DNA from 2 places in the Paenibacillus sp. sptzw28 genome. Region 1 is predicted to be linked to the other one. Evidence: riboswitches for the same ligand, from Rfam matches in the RefSeq annotation. Region 1 holds a riboswitch; the other holds the start of a gene.

Region 1 (7,688 bases):
GATGAAGAGATTGGGGGTTATAGGGCCGCTGGTTCCTCGGATAGCGCCGTGTTCAAGTCTCAGGGCTATTTACTATCAAAATGTTAACAATTACCACTTTAAGGAGACAGGGCAAACGAATCGTATAAAAGGCAGGGGAAAATAGTCATTATAGCGGGGATAAATGCAAGCACAGAAAAAAATTTGCAAAAAGTAACTGATTTTTTATACAATTTATAATTATACTGATGGAATTTTTTGTCGAAACTGATCGAAAAGGAGCGAAAAAACGTTATCTCTTATCTTCTTGTGGCACTGCAGACACCAAAGGGGGCGATCCGATTAAGATCAGTTACCAGGGAATCATGTTCCTAGTCTTCTCTTTGTTTTCTTTAGTCGGTATGATCATCACATTTGCCGGGTTCTATTTATACATGTCCAGCTATTTGGAGAACCAGTCGGCCAAAACCCTGGAACAATTGACGGTTAAGATCGCGGAGCAAATTGATTATTTGTATAGTGAAATGAATCACATTTCGCTCCAAATCATTCACACACCCCAGCTTATGAACACTATGAGAAAAGCAAGCCAGTCTAAAGACAATGAAAATTACTTTGCAGAGCACACGGAAACGGCGCGAATTGCAAAGGGTTATCTGGACTCCTTTAACGGCCCGGATTTAAAGGTATCCCGCATCAGTATGTATAATAACCATGGCGATTATGTAAGCTTGGGGTTACTTCCTGATAATTCAAGCGATATCCGTGCACGGCTCCAAAGAAAATCGTCCAAGGCCGATGTATTACCCGGAAACGAAAACATTCGACTAACCGGCCCTCATGCCGATGTGTGGTCCGGGGACGGTCGACGGTTTGTGTCGTTCTATCGGGAGATTCGCGATGTTTCGAAATCATATGGAATAATCGAAGTGCAGCAAAACGCTTCGAAATTTGAAGATATTTTACAGTTCCCCAATATGGGAAACAAGGAAGTGTTCGTGTTCGACAAGGACGGCTTGTTGGTTTTAGAAAACGCTAAAGCGCATTCCGGGCAACTGATGACCATGAGTCAAATGATTGGCGGCAAATCCGCCGTCTTGGATCATGGATTTCTTGCCCGGCAGGATTATATTTTCAGTTACCGGAAGGCTTCTTTAAGCCAATGGAGTATTGTCCTGGTAGAGCCAAAGAGCGAATTTCTCTCACCAATAACAGCGATAGGAAAACTAATCGCAGCAGTAACGATAACGGTCACTGCCCTCAACATTATCATGATCTTTCTGACCAGCAAACAGCTTACCAAGCCTTTTCGGAAGCTGCATTCTTCGATCAGGAATGTGAGTTTAAACAATCTTTTAATTGAAGTCGAGGACACTTCAAACGAAATCATTCTCATGAACAGGACATTCAACAGCATGTTCGAACGATTGAAAGAATCGATGGAACAGATTGATCAAGCGCGTACGAGGGAAATGAGAGCGCGTTTGAAGTCCCTGGACACACAAATGGATCCGCACTTTTTATATAACGTTCTGGCGGTAATCGGCGCAGCCGGCGAGCAGGCAGGTGTGGATAAAGTAATGGACTTGTGCGGAAAACTCTCGGGAATGCTGAGATATAGTTCGAGAAATCTTGACGGTGACACTTTAGTGCGTGATGAAATGAACTATGCCCAGCATTATTTGGATTTAATGAAAGAAAGATACGAAGATCACTTTCAATACCGGCTTGAAATGGAGGAGGAAGCGCTGCCTTTCAAGGTGCCCCGCTTGATTTTTCAACCTCTCATTGAAAACTGTTTTCGTCATGCTTTTCAGAAAAGCTGTCCGCCGTGGGTTCTTCATGTTTCGGTCAAGCAGACAAGCGAATACGAGTGGCTGTTCGAAGTGAAGGATTGGGGTGACGGTTTTGACCCGGAAATTTTGAAGCGGCTGCAGCTGAGAGTGGAATCCGATCTAATATCCGGCGAAGCTGCTTTAGAAACAGAGAAACAATTACAAGGGAATGCCGGGGGAGTAGGTCTTCTGAATACATTGATCCGTACAAGGCTTTTTTACGGCGGACGTGCATTTTACGAGATTGCTTCTAACGAACCGGCCGGGACAATCGTTCGAATTGGAGTGACGCGAAATGATTAACATCATGATAGTCGAAGACGAAGCGCCTATTCAACGCAGTATTAAATCGGCGGTCGAAGCCTCAGGCGGCAATTTCAAAGTAATTGCGACGGCATATAATGCTCAAGAAGCGCTTGACCTTTTGCAGAATGAGAAGCCGGATATTATTATTTCGGATATACGGATGCCGGTGATGGACGGCATCGCTTTGACAGAGATTGTCCGGGCAACGAATCCTCAAATTGAAATGATTTTGTTAAGCGGATACGAGGAATTCGACTATGCCAGGAAAGCGATGACGCTTGGCGTGAGACACTATCTCTTGAAGCCGGTATCCCGCACGCAAATAAAAGAACTGCTCGATGCCGTTTGTTTTGAAATGTTAGGGAAACGAAGGGAATTATACGCACAGTATGCCGCTTCTCTTGTCTATGGCAAATTGTTATCGGTGATCCCTTTCCAGCAGCAGGAACTTTATGAGTCGCATATTTTCTTCTTATGCTGCGCAGGGCCGTTTCCTACTTTTTCGTTCGAAGACGATATTCCCGGAAAAGTATACTGGGAACAAAACGATTTGCAGCCGATTTTGCGTGAGACTATGAGGGGGAACGGCGATTTTGCCGTTATCAATGGGAAAACCGTTTCGGAGCGAATCGTTATACTGTCTTTTTTTCAAAACAGACAGACGGGAAGCGAAGAGGAATGGTTGGCTGCCATTACGGCTCGTTTGGGAACTCAGCTGCATGTATCCGTCGTCTCCAGCGGATATTATTCCAACCTGGAAGATACGGCGTCGATTTCGCAAACTGCCCGTTCCATGCTGTATAAACATATTTTATTCGGCGCTCCAGTCCGTTTATTTATAAAGGATGCCCAGCCGCCGGTCTTCGAAGTGGAATCCGATCCGTCTATGGAACGGAAGCTCGCAGCGGCTTTGGAGCGGGAAAACATCAATCTGTTCAAGGCAGAGATTCAATTACTGCTTGCAAAATGGAAGCAAAGACCTCTGAGGCAGAACATTCTGGAAAGAAAGCTGCAGCGAATTTTAACGCTCCTATCCCAGCATACGGGGAAAGCTGCTTATTACACCGGCGAAATGCTCGAAATCGATGTGAACCAGATGGTCCTGCAATCAAAGGATTACCAAGCAATTTTCAATTATACGTGCACAATTATTGACTTCCTCTCCTTTTATAACAAGAACGATAAAGGCGAGAGGGAGAACGATAAATTGGCGGAAAAAATCGAACAGTTTCTGCTGGAACATTACACAGAGCAAATTAATCATCAAACGCTGTCTGAGAGATTCGGTCTTGTGCCTTCTTACCTGAGTAAAGTTTTCATCAAATACAAAGGGCTCTCGCCCGCCAAATATATCGTGAGGCTCCGAATCGAGACGGCCAAGAAACTATTGGTGGAACATCCGGGTTGGCTCGCCAAAGATATTGCAGAACTCGTCGGGTATCCTGACCCAAACTATTTCAGCCGGATTTTCAAACGTGAAACAGGAATGTATCCATCCCAGTATCGGGAACAAAAAGGAGAAATCATGGTCTGATGGATATGTAACGCCGGAGCAAATAATCCCATCCTGGCAAATCGTGTACGCCGAGTATATGACCCGGAAGCATCAGCCGGGGTTTTGATTGGTGGCAGACAAAAAATCCATCCCACTAGTTTTAAAAAATCCATCCAAAAAACGGATTGAGCATGGTACAAATTAATGAATGGAACAATTGATAAGTCAGGTTCCTCTTTATATTCAATGCGGTTTCTTACGAGAAAGGGGAAGGACGAATGATCAGTGAAACCGGCACTGCTATTCGAACCTTAAGCAGCAAAGCTCAATCGTTAACCGTGGACAAATGGATGGGATTCTTGCAAAGAAAATGCCCGGACACCTTTCGACATTCGGAAAGAGTCGCCCTTTTAGCCGGGAATGCGGCTGCATCTTTCGGACTTGACTCCCGAGACACGACTGCTCTGATACGCGGTTGTTTCCTGCATGATGTGGGCAAAACCATGATTCCGGGCGAAGTGCTCCGCAATAGGAAACCGCTTAACCCAATGCGGTTAAACTTAATGCGGCTGCATCCGCAATTGGGTGCCGAACTGCTTGAAAATCTCTCGATACAGGACCCCGAAGTTATCGCGGTCGTTCGTTACCATCATGAGAGATGGGACGGTAAAGGGTATCCGGAAGGCTTGTCCGGCGAAGAAATCCCCTATCTTGCCCGCATATGCGCCGTTATCGAGGCCTATGACAGTATGATTTCCAAGCGGCCCTACCGTCATGACGGAGGAAGAGGCGAGGTTCGAGCTTGTTAAAAATTGCGGAACGCAATTTGACAGCAGCGTGGTGCGCTGTTTTCTCATTTCGTTACAGAAATGAACAAGTCCGTTCTCGTCCTGCAACTCTATTTAGGGACGAGTCAAGGCACTAAAGCCTCTCGTCGGATTACTGTTCGACAGGCCGGCCCAGTTGCCGCGTTAATGATAGACCCGGTCCACACTGAATGTGACCGGTTTTTTTCTGTCCGGAAAAGTCCGATTGAAACGTTTCGCTCAACTGAAAATCCAAAAAATCCATCTCATGATTTTAAAAAAAGCCATCCAAAAAAAAAGAAGATCATGGTAAAACGTATATACACGGTTCAAGTTAACTAATTCGTATTCGACAGTCAACCAACGCAGTAAACGACAATTAAATACTTCGTACGACAACGGCAAAGCCACTGAAAGGTGGTGACGCAAAGCTATAGGGGCTTAAGTGGATCGAATGCATCCAACATGCCAGCCAGTTACCGAATACGGCGGAAACCCCCGTCTATTTAGCAACAGTAGACGGGGGTTTCTGTTATTTGAAAGGGGTGATGCAGCTGAAAGATAAGGTTACCAGCACACTTATTTATGCCGCTTCACGTCAACGCCGGAGTTATTTATCCGCTAACGGATGGACGGGATATGCTGATTATCGGCCAAGCGATCCGGAGATATGAAGGAGGCATTATTACGATAACGGAATGCGGGCAGGCATAGCCGTGATACGGGGATTTGAAAATCTTCTCCTCGAATCATAACGCCTGTCTGTTTCCGGCTTGGGGATAACAAAAAAATTACGGAGGGTTTCCATCATGCAATTTACTCAACGAAAACGAATCGGGTTATTCAGACGCATCGTTTCCGCAACACTCAGCGGACTCATGGTATTTTCAGCGGTTGCATCCTTACTTTTGTCCCCCACCTCCGCAGCTGCGGCGGCAACGCCTGTGACGAGGGTGTTGCAGTACTGGACTAACGGGTATACCGCTATGAAGGATGCGCTCGTCGCGCAAGAACAGGGAACAACGAACTTTGGCAATTCAGCAGCGCTTATCATTGGTAATTTGGCGACCGGGCAGAGATATACGTTTCTCCAATTCGATCTTGCGTCCATCCCGCAGAACGCCGAGATTACGAGCGCGAAGCTGGAGCTGTACTTAAATGATGCCAGGGTGAGCAGCAACATAGGAACCACCAATGTGCCAATCGCTATCCATCAAGTGACAAAGGATTGGCAGGAGAATACGCTTACCTGGAACAACGCGGTAAGCACCCCAATCTATAACACGACGCCAATTTCAAGCCAGATGACGACAAGCGTTGCGAACGGTTCCTGGAATGCATTCGATGTGCTGGGTCTGACGCAGCAGTGGGTGTCTGGAACGGCAGCGAACTACGGAATCATGCTTAAGAGAGATAATTCCACGGATGCGTCAGATTTCAACAAGGGATTCGATTCCAGCGAAGGAACCACCCGTCCCAAATTAACGATCACATATAGCGTACCGGCTACGGACTTCACCGTTGCGCCTGCGGAGCTTACCCTAATCCAGGGAGGAAGCGGCACCAGGCTGAAAGCCGACTTTACACCGGATAATGCCACGGATCAGAGTGTGACGTGGACGTCCAGCGATTCTTCGGTCGCGGCGGTGGACGCGAATGGATACGTGACGCCGGGCGCCAACCTCGGGAATGCCACGATCACAGCGACGACGGCGGACGGGTTAACGGCGACAAGCACGGTAACCGTCAGAGCCCCCGCTGCGAGCGACAAGCCGGTCACTACGACGCAGGTCGTGCTGCAGCAAGGGCTGAACGGGTATGTCGGTACAGACGATACCAGTGTCCACGAATATAATACCTATCCTGATACCAACTGGGGCGCTTACGACCGGACATATGTTGGCCGTGTTGCGGCTTATGTGAATGACAGAAAGAGGGCGTTGCACAAATTCGACATGTCGTCCATCCCCGCCAATGCCATTATTACAAGCGCGACGCTGGAGCTTTATCTCCTCGACGCAGCCAACAATACCGTCTCCATGGGCGCGCGGGAGATTCTCGAGCCTTGGGTGGAAGGGAACAAGAGCGGGACTGCTGCATCGGCTGGCGAAACAACATGGAACAACCAGCCCTTATACGACGCCGCGACGGTCGACATCCAATCGGTCAGCTACACGCCTAACACCTGGAAAACCTTTACGTTGACCGGTACGGTGCGGCAGTGGGTCGAAGGCGGCAAGCCGAACTACGGCGTGGAAATTGTCGATCAAGACGAAGCTACGAATGTAGCGAACTATAAAATATTCGCTTCCTCTGAATATTCCGACTCCACGAAGCGACCGATTCTGCGGATCAATTACTATATCCCCGCGACAGGCGTCGACGTGACGCCGTCGGCCCTTTCGCTGGTACAGGGCGGAAGCACGGGGCAGCTAAGCGCGGCAGTGCTGCCGAGCACGGCAAGCAACAAGAATGTGCGCTGGGTATCGGATACGCCTGCGGTGGCGACAGTAGACCAGAACGGCGTCGTCACGCCGGTCGGTCCGGGAACGGCAGTCATTACCGCGACGACGGACGACGGGCACTATACGGACTCGAGTACGGTTACCGTGTCGGAGCAGGACGTGAATCTAAGCAATTTGACGTTGTCGCAAGGGGCAATGACGCCGGCATTCGACCCCGCAACGACGGACTATTCCGCGACGGTGGCCCATAGCGTGACGAGCATGCAGCTTACCCCGACGACCTCCGACCCGAACGCGACGGTGATGGTCAACGGACAGAGCGTGGCGAGCGGCAGCGCCTCCTCGCCGGTTTCCCTCAATGTGGGGGCCAATACCATTAAGGTGGTCGTAACATCGGCGGCGGGGACGATGCGCAAGACGTACTCCGTCATTGTGTACCGGCAGGCGAGCACCAACGCCAATTTGAGCAATTTGGCACTGTCGCAGGGGACGTTAAGCCCGGCGTTCAGCAGCGGGGTGACAGGCTATTCGGCCACCGTGGCCAATAGCATCACCAGCGTGGACGTGACGCCGACGGCGGCGGACCCGGGTGCGACGATAACGGTGAACGGCAAGGTTGTCGCCAGCGGCACCCCGTCAACCGTTCCCTTAAACGTGGGGGACAATATTGTCAAGGTAATCGTCACGGCGGAAGACGGGACGACGCAGAAGCTGTATACGGTGACGGTCACCCGTCCGCCGAGCAGCAACGCCGAATTAAGCGGGTTGTCGCTGTCGCAGGGAACGCTTAGCCCCGCGTTCA
Region 2 (7,688 bases), 310 kb from region 1:
GATGTAGTCGAGCTCTCTCCTCTGCATCCGATGCTGCGGACAATGGACGCGGAGCGGATGCTCTCTATTCCGCTCTCAGCGGCCGGCGGAGCGAAGGTGGAGTTTCGTCCCGAGGTCATTTGACGGGTTTGATATAATAGGCGGCATGAAGCCTCACTCCTTAGTTTCGTAAAGGAGGGGGCTTTTTTTCACGCTTAATGATGTGTAATGTTAACCACCATAATTGAGTCTCCGTTTTCTATCCGGACCGCATCTGCGATAAAATTCCCCCCTCGGGGGAAAGCATGAAAAGAGTTTACAAAGATTTGGCGAACCCCTTTTCAACCTTAGCGGACATGGATTTAATTGTTACTCACAAACGTGTCATGGGAGGGGAAGGCCACGGCCATTCTGCCGCGGATAAGACGCAAGTTGCGTAGTATTGATAAAATAATTTCAATTGGCTAACAATTGTTCGGTTTACAAAAACCTTTCTTCATCGTATATTAGAATCACTAAATGTTTCCTCGGTGCAAATATGTGTCTTTAGGTTTAAAATTGTTCCCTATGGAAACATGGAAAGTGATTCAACGCCACACGTTTCTTGGTGCAAACTAGGATGACGAAATACTTGACTGGAGGGATTTTTCATGATGAATTGGTTGAGAAACAGTAGGGTAGCGGCAGGACTTTTGACTGTGTTGCGGCTGTATGTGGGATGGAAATTCATCTCGGCCGGGTGGGGGAAATTAACCAACGACAAACCGTTTGATGCTTCCGGATTTATGAAGGGGGCGATTGCCAAAGCGGATGGAGAAAAGCCTGTCGTTCAACAATGGTACGGGGACTTCCTTCAAGGCTTTACCCTGCCGAATGTGGATGTTTTTAATTTCCTGGTCCCATGGGGGGAGTTTCTCGTCGGTCTTACCTTGATCACAGGTACTCTCACGATGTTCTCGGCATTCATGGGCATCTTCATGAACTTCAATTTTTTGTTTGCCGGGGCGATTAGCCTCAATCCGAACCTAATCCTCATCCAATTTTTCCTCTTGGCAGCCGGGATGAACGCGGGCCGCTTTGGCGGGGATTACTGGATCATTCCCTGGGTTCGGAAATACGCCCGAGCCCTTTATCGGAACGAGCAATCTTCCGCACCATCCCGAACCACTAATTCGTAAAAAGCTGGTGTTAGAAGAAAATAAAGTAGTAGACTGAAAATTATCAAGACCTAAACTTAAGAAAATCAAATAACATAAAGGGTTCTACATATTATGCATGACTAATATGTGGAATACTTTATGTTTAATTATCGTAAACGACCAAAGAACCGCGATCCTTTATTGAAAGCTCGATCCTGTTGAATCTTTTATCGACGTCCTCGGAAGGTGCGGCGCAAATCCTCAACCCACTTGTCCGGAATTTCCCAGGGGATGAAGTGTCCACCATGTTCGTGGGCTGTGATGTTGACATGTTTATACCAAGGAGCCCGATCGCTGTCGAGAAAATTAGGTACGCGATTTTCGGTCGTGATACCCGGCGGATTTTCGTAGCCCACAAAGGTTATACCGGTTGGTGCCTCAATTACGGGCCAGCGATCATGAGCAGGTGTCCATGGATAACGGTTATTGTTCGCATAGACGCGCATCGAGGTTTCGATTGCGTTGTTTACCCAGAAGATTGTTGCGTGCGTAAGGATGTCGTCCCTTGTAAAGACATTCTCGACGTTGCCGTTATTGTCACTCCATTTGGCCCATCGTTCTAGGATCCATGCGAGCATTCCAACTGGCGAGTCGCTCAGTCCGTAGGCGAGTGTGCCGGGATCAAGAACGTGAACGGCGAGATGCGATGCGAAACGGCGATCAATCTCCAAAATCTGCGATCTGATTTTCTCAGTGATGTTGTCGGGAATGGGACGGCCTCCAGAGAAATCCCAAGCGCGATCTCCATTAAAAAAGCTCAGTTTTAGAGCAGACCCGATATGTATTGCGTAGAGCTCGTCACTATATTTGTGTCCCAGTTGACCGGTCACGAGAGCACCTACATCGCATCCCCCTGCCGCGTATTTCGCATAGCCGAGAGTATCGGTCATTAGCGTATGCCAGAGATCGGCAATTTTCCAATAGTTCATGTCCGGGTTGTTTGGCAGTGGCGCCGAGAATCCAAAGCCAGGAAGTGAGGGCACGATTACGTCGAATGCTTCAGCCGGATCGCCCCCGAATGCGCCAGGGTCCGCTAGTGGATCAATGACCTTGGACCAATGCCAGAACGTCCAGGGCCAGCCATGGGACAGGATCAATGGTACAGGGTTGGGCCCCACGCCAGGTTTACGCATAAAGTGCACAGGTACTCCGTCAACATCTACTTTATAGTGTTCGTAGGCGTTGATCGCCTTCTCGGATTTGCGCCAGTCAAACTCGTTAATCCAATAGTCGACGAGTTCCTCAAGGTAGTTCCGACTAACACCGTAAAACCAGTCATCATTACCGGCATCGAGAGGCCATCTAGTGGATTTTAAACGATTTTGAAGATCAGCAAGTAACTCATCCGATACGTAGATCGGACTCGGTTCAAGCACGAAAGGAGCTGTTGTCATAAATGTTCCTCCTTGTATTCGTTTGTTTCGTTCGACCACCCGGGTATGAACAATGGAAAAGGCAACCTCGGCGGAGACTATGAATCATTTCCCAGTTCGACCAGACGCCTCAATGCGGGTATTGCGGACGCAATTGCTTGTTTTTCTTCCAGAGTGAGCCCTTCCATGAATTTCGAAAGTTGCGCAATGCGATCCAATCGACGCGAATCAATAACATTTGCCCCCAGCGCGGTAATATGCACTTGAACGACTCGGCCATCATTTGGATCTGGTCGGCGCTCGACGAGCCCGTCACGTTCAAGTCGTGTCACCAGCTGTGTGACTGCCGACTGCGTAACTTGTTCATTAACTGTCAACTCAGTAAGCCGCATGGGACTCTTGAGGGACAACGTGTGCAGGACGGAAAGTGTAGTAAAGCTTAGTTTTTCAATTGACGGCAACCGAATGAAAATCCTCGTTAAATCTTCGAACACCATAGCGAAGTCGCTAACGTTCAACTCAGTCAGGTTATTTTTAGGTTCCATGAATAAAACTATATCACAAATTTATATAAGTTTCTAATGTAAATTTAGTTGACCAAGACTCCAACCAGATTAAAGACGTTGGGTTCACGCCCCCGTTTCAACGAAATCATGTTCTCTACTTGTGTCACTAACCTCCGTTAACTCAATGAATGCAACTAAAATTTTTCGTAGTAGGTGCTTGTAATTGTTGACAGCGTAAGTATTCAATCCTCTGGCGGATATTTGAATGGTTATATAAACTCGCTTGCGAGACACCCGATTCTTCTGATAGGCTATTGAAATTGATGCTCTTGTTGACTCGTAAGAGGCGTGAGATCGCCTGACCTACCTTCTCTAAGGTGCTTGCCTTCCGTTGGGCTTGGATGCTCTTCAGATGGGCTGTACGATCGTAATTAGCCATTTCCAGCACTCACCTTTCTTTTTACACGGTCTTGTCTACCGAAAATGATGTTGCCTTCTTGTTCTCCGAAGGCTGCGAGGAGAGGCTAAGCCCTCAATTTCTGAAATGGGCTTGGCAAAATCCAGCAAAACAAAGGCCAAAGATTTTGGCAAAACTTCAAAGTTTATCGAATGAAAAGAAAATAATCATCCTAAAGTCTCCGAATGACGTACGAGAATTTTTGGCAAGCGTGAAGTTATTGAAGTAACCGGAACGATTAATAAAATGCTTCAAAATAAAGGAGAGAAAGAACAAATGAAGGACTTCCTGCAGAACATCAGGGCCGTTTTCTTCGACCTTGACGATACGCTTTACGACCAATTGGAGCCGTTTCGGGCGGCCGTCGCCGATACCATGTCTCCAGAAACTGCCGCAGAGCTGGAGCTCGGGACGCTGTTCCGCAGAGTGCGCCACTACAGCGACCGGCTGTGGGACAGCTACAAGGAGGGGAAGCTCAGCCTGGAGGATGTACGGATGCAGCGGCTGATTCTCGCATTCGGGGAGCTTGGCATTGAAATGAGCAAGGAGACGGCGGCGGCCATTCAGTCCCGTTATTTGCAAGGGCAGCAGCAAATTATGCTGTCCTCGGGTGCGGAGGAGTTAATAGCGGCTCTTCGGCAGCGCGGTCTTGATGTCGGAATTCTCACCAACGGACCGGTAGATCATCAGATGGTCAAAATCCGTGCCCTTAAGCTGGACCGTTTAGTACCTAAGGACCGGATCTTTATATCCGACGCGGTAGGAATCGCGAAGCCGGACCCGCGTGTCTTTGAGCATATCAGCCGGGTTACCGGACATTTGCCAGAACACTGCTTATATATCGGCGATGCGTGGGAGAACGATGTAATCACCTCGCTGGAAGCGGGTTGGCGTGCAATATGGCTGAGCAGAAGAGGCTTCCGGCCCGATACCGGCCATCAGCCGGCTATGATTATTAGCGATTTGCGGGAACTGCTTGACCTTATCGTTCTATCAAATCATGAAGTAAGCCCCAAATAACTGTGTTTAATAATTAAATCCTTCGAACCATAAACAGATATCTCCCACCTCCTGTATAATAAAGGCGATTCGACATGATTCTACATATTTTTTGATCAATCTCGATAAGGCAAACCTGGTGAAAGCCAGTGACGCAAAGCTAAAGGGGCTTCTGCGGCGAAAGCCGCATGCCAGCCAGCCGCCGAAGGATGGTGATATCAGCGGAACCTTCCTGTCAGTATAGAGGGTTCTTTTTTGTTGTCGTGATGATAGAAGGAAAATATCAGATTTACAGGGTTTATGCTTACGATGCTGCGTTTTCTCCGAAAACGCCTGATTATGCTTACGATGCTGCGTTTTCTCCGAAAACGCCTGATTATGCTTACGATGCTGCGTTTTCTCCGAAAACGCCTGATTATGCTTACGATGCTGCGTTTTCTCCGAAAACGCCTGATTATGCTTACGATGCTGCGTTTTCTCCGAAAACGCCTGAGGAGGGTTATGTTCATGGGTCGAAAAAAATTAGCAAAAATCGCCGCTTCTGTTCTTTCCTTTGTCTTGATTGCGGCATGCTAATGATTGCTCCGGTTCTAGCAGCCACAACCTTCAGTGATGATTTTGAGAACGGTACCGCTGGCAATTGGACCGCTCAGAAGGGTACTTGGTCTGTTGTGAGAGACAGTGGTACTTATGTCTATTATCAATCCAGTATGAACGAGGGACGGGCAATGGCTGGAGACCAGTCATGGACGGATTATTCCGTTGAAGCCAAAGTTAAAGTGGACAAATGGAATGGCAGCAACCGCACTTATGTAGCCGGACGTTATAAAGACGGCAACAATTTCTATGCGGCGTCTTTATTTAACAGCGACGGAGGCAAACTGGAGATTCGGAGGAAAATAGACGGCTCAACCACAACGCTGTCAACGAAGGATTTTCCGCTTGCTGAGGGCACATGGTATACGGTGAAGCTTGAATTGAACGGTACAACGATCAGCATGTACATAGATGGAACCTTACAGTTAACGGCTAATGATTCAAGCTTGACTTCCGGAGCTGTTGGCTTGGTGGCTTACAAGACATTCGCCAAATTCGACAATGTCAACGTAACGGGCTATTACAATGAGACATCGCCGACTGAACCCGCTCCCGGGCCGGTGCCTGCCCCGACTGAACCACCGGCTCCAGCTCCTTCCGATACAGCTTCACCCGGCGTTTTCTATGTTTCGCCGGATGGATTGGACGGTAATTCCGGGACGCTGATCAGTCCGACTACGTTAAGCTCGGCTATCGCGAAGCTCCCGCCCGGAGGAGTGATCTACATGCGCGGCGGAACGTATTCTTATTCGTCGGAAATCAGGATTATACAGTCGAACAGCGGTACGCAGGACGCCAGGAAACAAATCGTTCCCTTCGAAGCGGAGAAGCCTGTGCTCGATTTTTCCTCGGAGCCTTACAGCTTCACCAATGTCGGAAGTAACGACAGGGGGATTCGAATCGACGGCAGCTACTGGACGATCAAAGGGCTCGAAATTAAAGGAGCCGCCGATAACGGTATCTTCGTATCAGGCCACTTTAACCGGATTGATAACGTCGACGTCCATAACAACCGGGATTCGGGGCTGCAGCTCAGCGCATACAGTTCGACAGCTCCGAGAAGCGAATGGCCCAGCAATAACGTAATCATAAACACTTACTCTCACGATAACTTCGATCCGGACAACGGAGAGGATGCCGACGGCTTCGCCGCGAAGCTGACGCTTGGGCCAGGTAATGTGTTTGACGGCTGCATCGCAGCCTACAACACCGATGACGGCTGGGATCTGTTCACTAAAACAGAAACAGGACCCATTTCACCGGTAACGATCAAGAACAGTGTTGCCCACCACAACGGTCAGACTTCATCGGGCGTATCGACAGCTAACAGCGACGGCAACGGGTTCAAATTGGGCGGCAGTCAAATCGCCGTAGACCATATAGTCATAAATTCCATTGCGTACCTGAATAAACAAGACGGCTTCACTTACAACAGCAACCCGGGATCGATTAAGCTCACCAATAATACGTCTGTGCGCAACGGGCAAAGTAACTTCAACTTCGCCGTTGGCACCCATGTGTTCATGAATAACATATCTTACAAGGGCGGCGCCAGCGATAAAATAAGCGGCACCGACGTACTGAAGACAAATGTCTGGTGGCAAAACAGTAAAAGTGTTAATGCAAAGGGACTTTCTGCCGGCGACGCCGACTTTATAAGCCTTAAGCCTGAATTAATCCGCAATGCGGACGGTTCCCCTAACCTCGGGAACTTCCTGAAGCTTGCGGAGGGAAGCGAACTGATCGGCTCAGGAACGCCGGACGGCACGAACATCGGCGCGTTCTTCCAACACTGAATTGTTACAGGGCGTTACACGAGTACATGGGGAAAGTTGAAAATAGAGTCATAAGGGGCGGCCGCGGCTGCTCCTTTTTCTCAGGCAACAATTCCGGATTATTTTCGTCTGAAAGAGTAGATGCTGCCATCTGTGCGGGAGGCGAAGCTTAATGCGTAAAAAATACTTGTTATTCGTATCGATGATTATGTTGACTGCATGCAGTTTGTTTTCCAATCATTCTGATTTGACCTTTCACGAGGCTGAGAAAGCGGGATATGTCGTATCAGGCCCTGGAGGGTTGTCTGGCATCCGGAAACTGGAGGAGTTTCATCAGAATGTTCAAAATAAGCTCAAGAGCCAAGTAAGCATCGCCCAATATACCGATGAAGGGGATCCGATCTATACTGATCTGGATTTTAATGGAGAGGCGATTAAATATACCTATGATAATTCATGGGATGCGTTCGGAGGACAAGGGAAAGGCGTCAGAACAGCAACCTGTAAGGCAATAATTAAACGCACCGGTCCTTATGGGGAGGCCAATGGAACGGTATATTTATTAAGTCAGTGTAACCGCGATATCGGATACAGCGACCCGGATAGAAAGGAATATTTCCTGTTATTTGTTCCGCAAATGCAATGATACTGCCGTGCCCGGCAGCTACACCAGCCCTGTACGCTCCCGTTCTGCAAGCATATCGGACGGCAGCTTGCCGACGGTCCGCTTGAAGACGCGGTTAAAGTAGGAGGGATCGCTGTACCCGAGATGGTCCGAAATCTCCTGCACCGACAGGTGGGAG

What was found. Region 1 has a riboswitch for cyclic di-GMP ahead of KZ483_RS28855 (F-box protein). Riboswitches for the same ligand answer to the same signal wherever they lie in the genome.
Region 2: another riboswitch for cyclic di-GMP. It lies ahead of KZ483_RS28970 (LamG-like jellyroll fold domain-containing protein); the one in region 1 lies ahead of KZ483_RS28855 (F-box protein).

The regions. Positions count from the first base shown of each region.
Region 1 is NZ_CP080545.1:6,078,703-6,086,390, reverse strand. Features, by position in the region: gene KZ483_RS28205 (cache domain-containing sensor histidine kinase) at 381-2,117, shown strand; gene KZ483_RS28200 (response regulator) at 2,110-3,654, shown strand; gene KZ483_RS28195 (HD-GYP domain-containing protein) at 3,894-4,424, shown strand; cyclic di-GMP riboswitch class I at 4,812-4,905, shown strand; gene KZ483_RS28855 (F-box protein) at 5,007-5,135, shown strand; gene KZ483_RS28190 (cadherin-like beta sandwich domain-containing protein) at 5,231-7,688, shown strand, end outside.
Region 2 is NZ_CP080545.1:5,773,365-5,781,052, reverse strand. Features, by position in the region: gene KZ483_RS26750 (SOS response-associated peptidase) at 1-123, shown strand, start outside; gene KZ483_RS26745 (DoxX family protein) at 630-1,157, shown strand; gene KZ483_RS26740 (epoxide hydrolase family protein) at 1,346-2,572, opposite strand; gene KZ483_RS26735 (MarR family winged helix-turn-helix transcriptional regulator) at 2,650-3,096, opposite strand; gene KZ483_RS26730 (DUF6262 family protein) at 3,239-3,496, opposite strand; gene KZ483_RS26725 (HAD family hydrolase) at 3,761-4,534, shown strand; cyclic di-GMP riboswitch class I at 4,633-4,720, shown strand; partial or broken gene KZ483_RS28970 (LamG-like jellyroll fold domain-containing protein) at 4,702-5,613, shown strand; gene KZ483_RS26720 (right-handed parallel beta-helix repeat-containing protein) at 5,671-6,906, shown strand; gene KZ483_RS26715 (DUF4362 domain-containing protein) at 7,058-7,531, shown strand; gene KZ483_RS26710 (helix-turn-helix transcriptional regulator) at 7,550-7,688, opposite strand, start outside.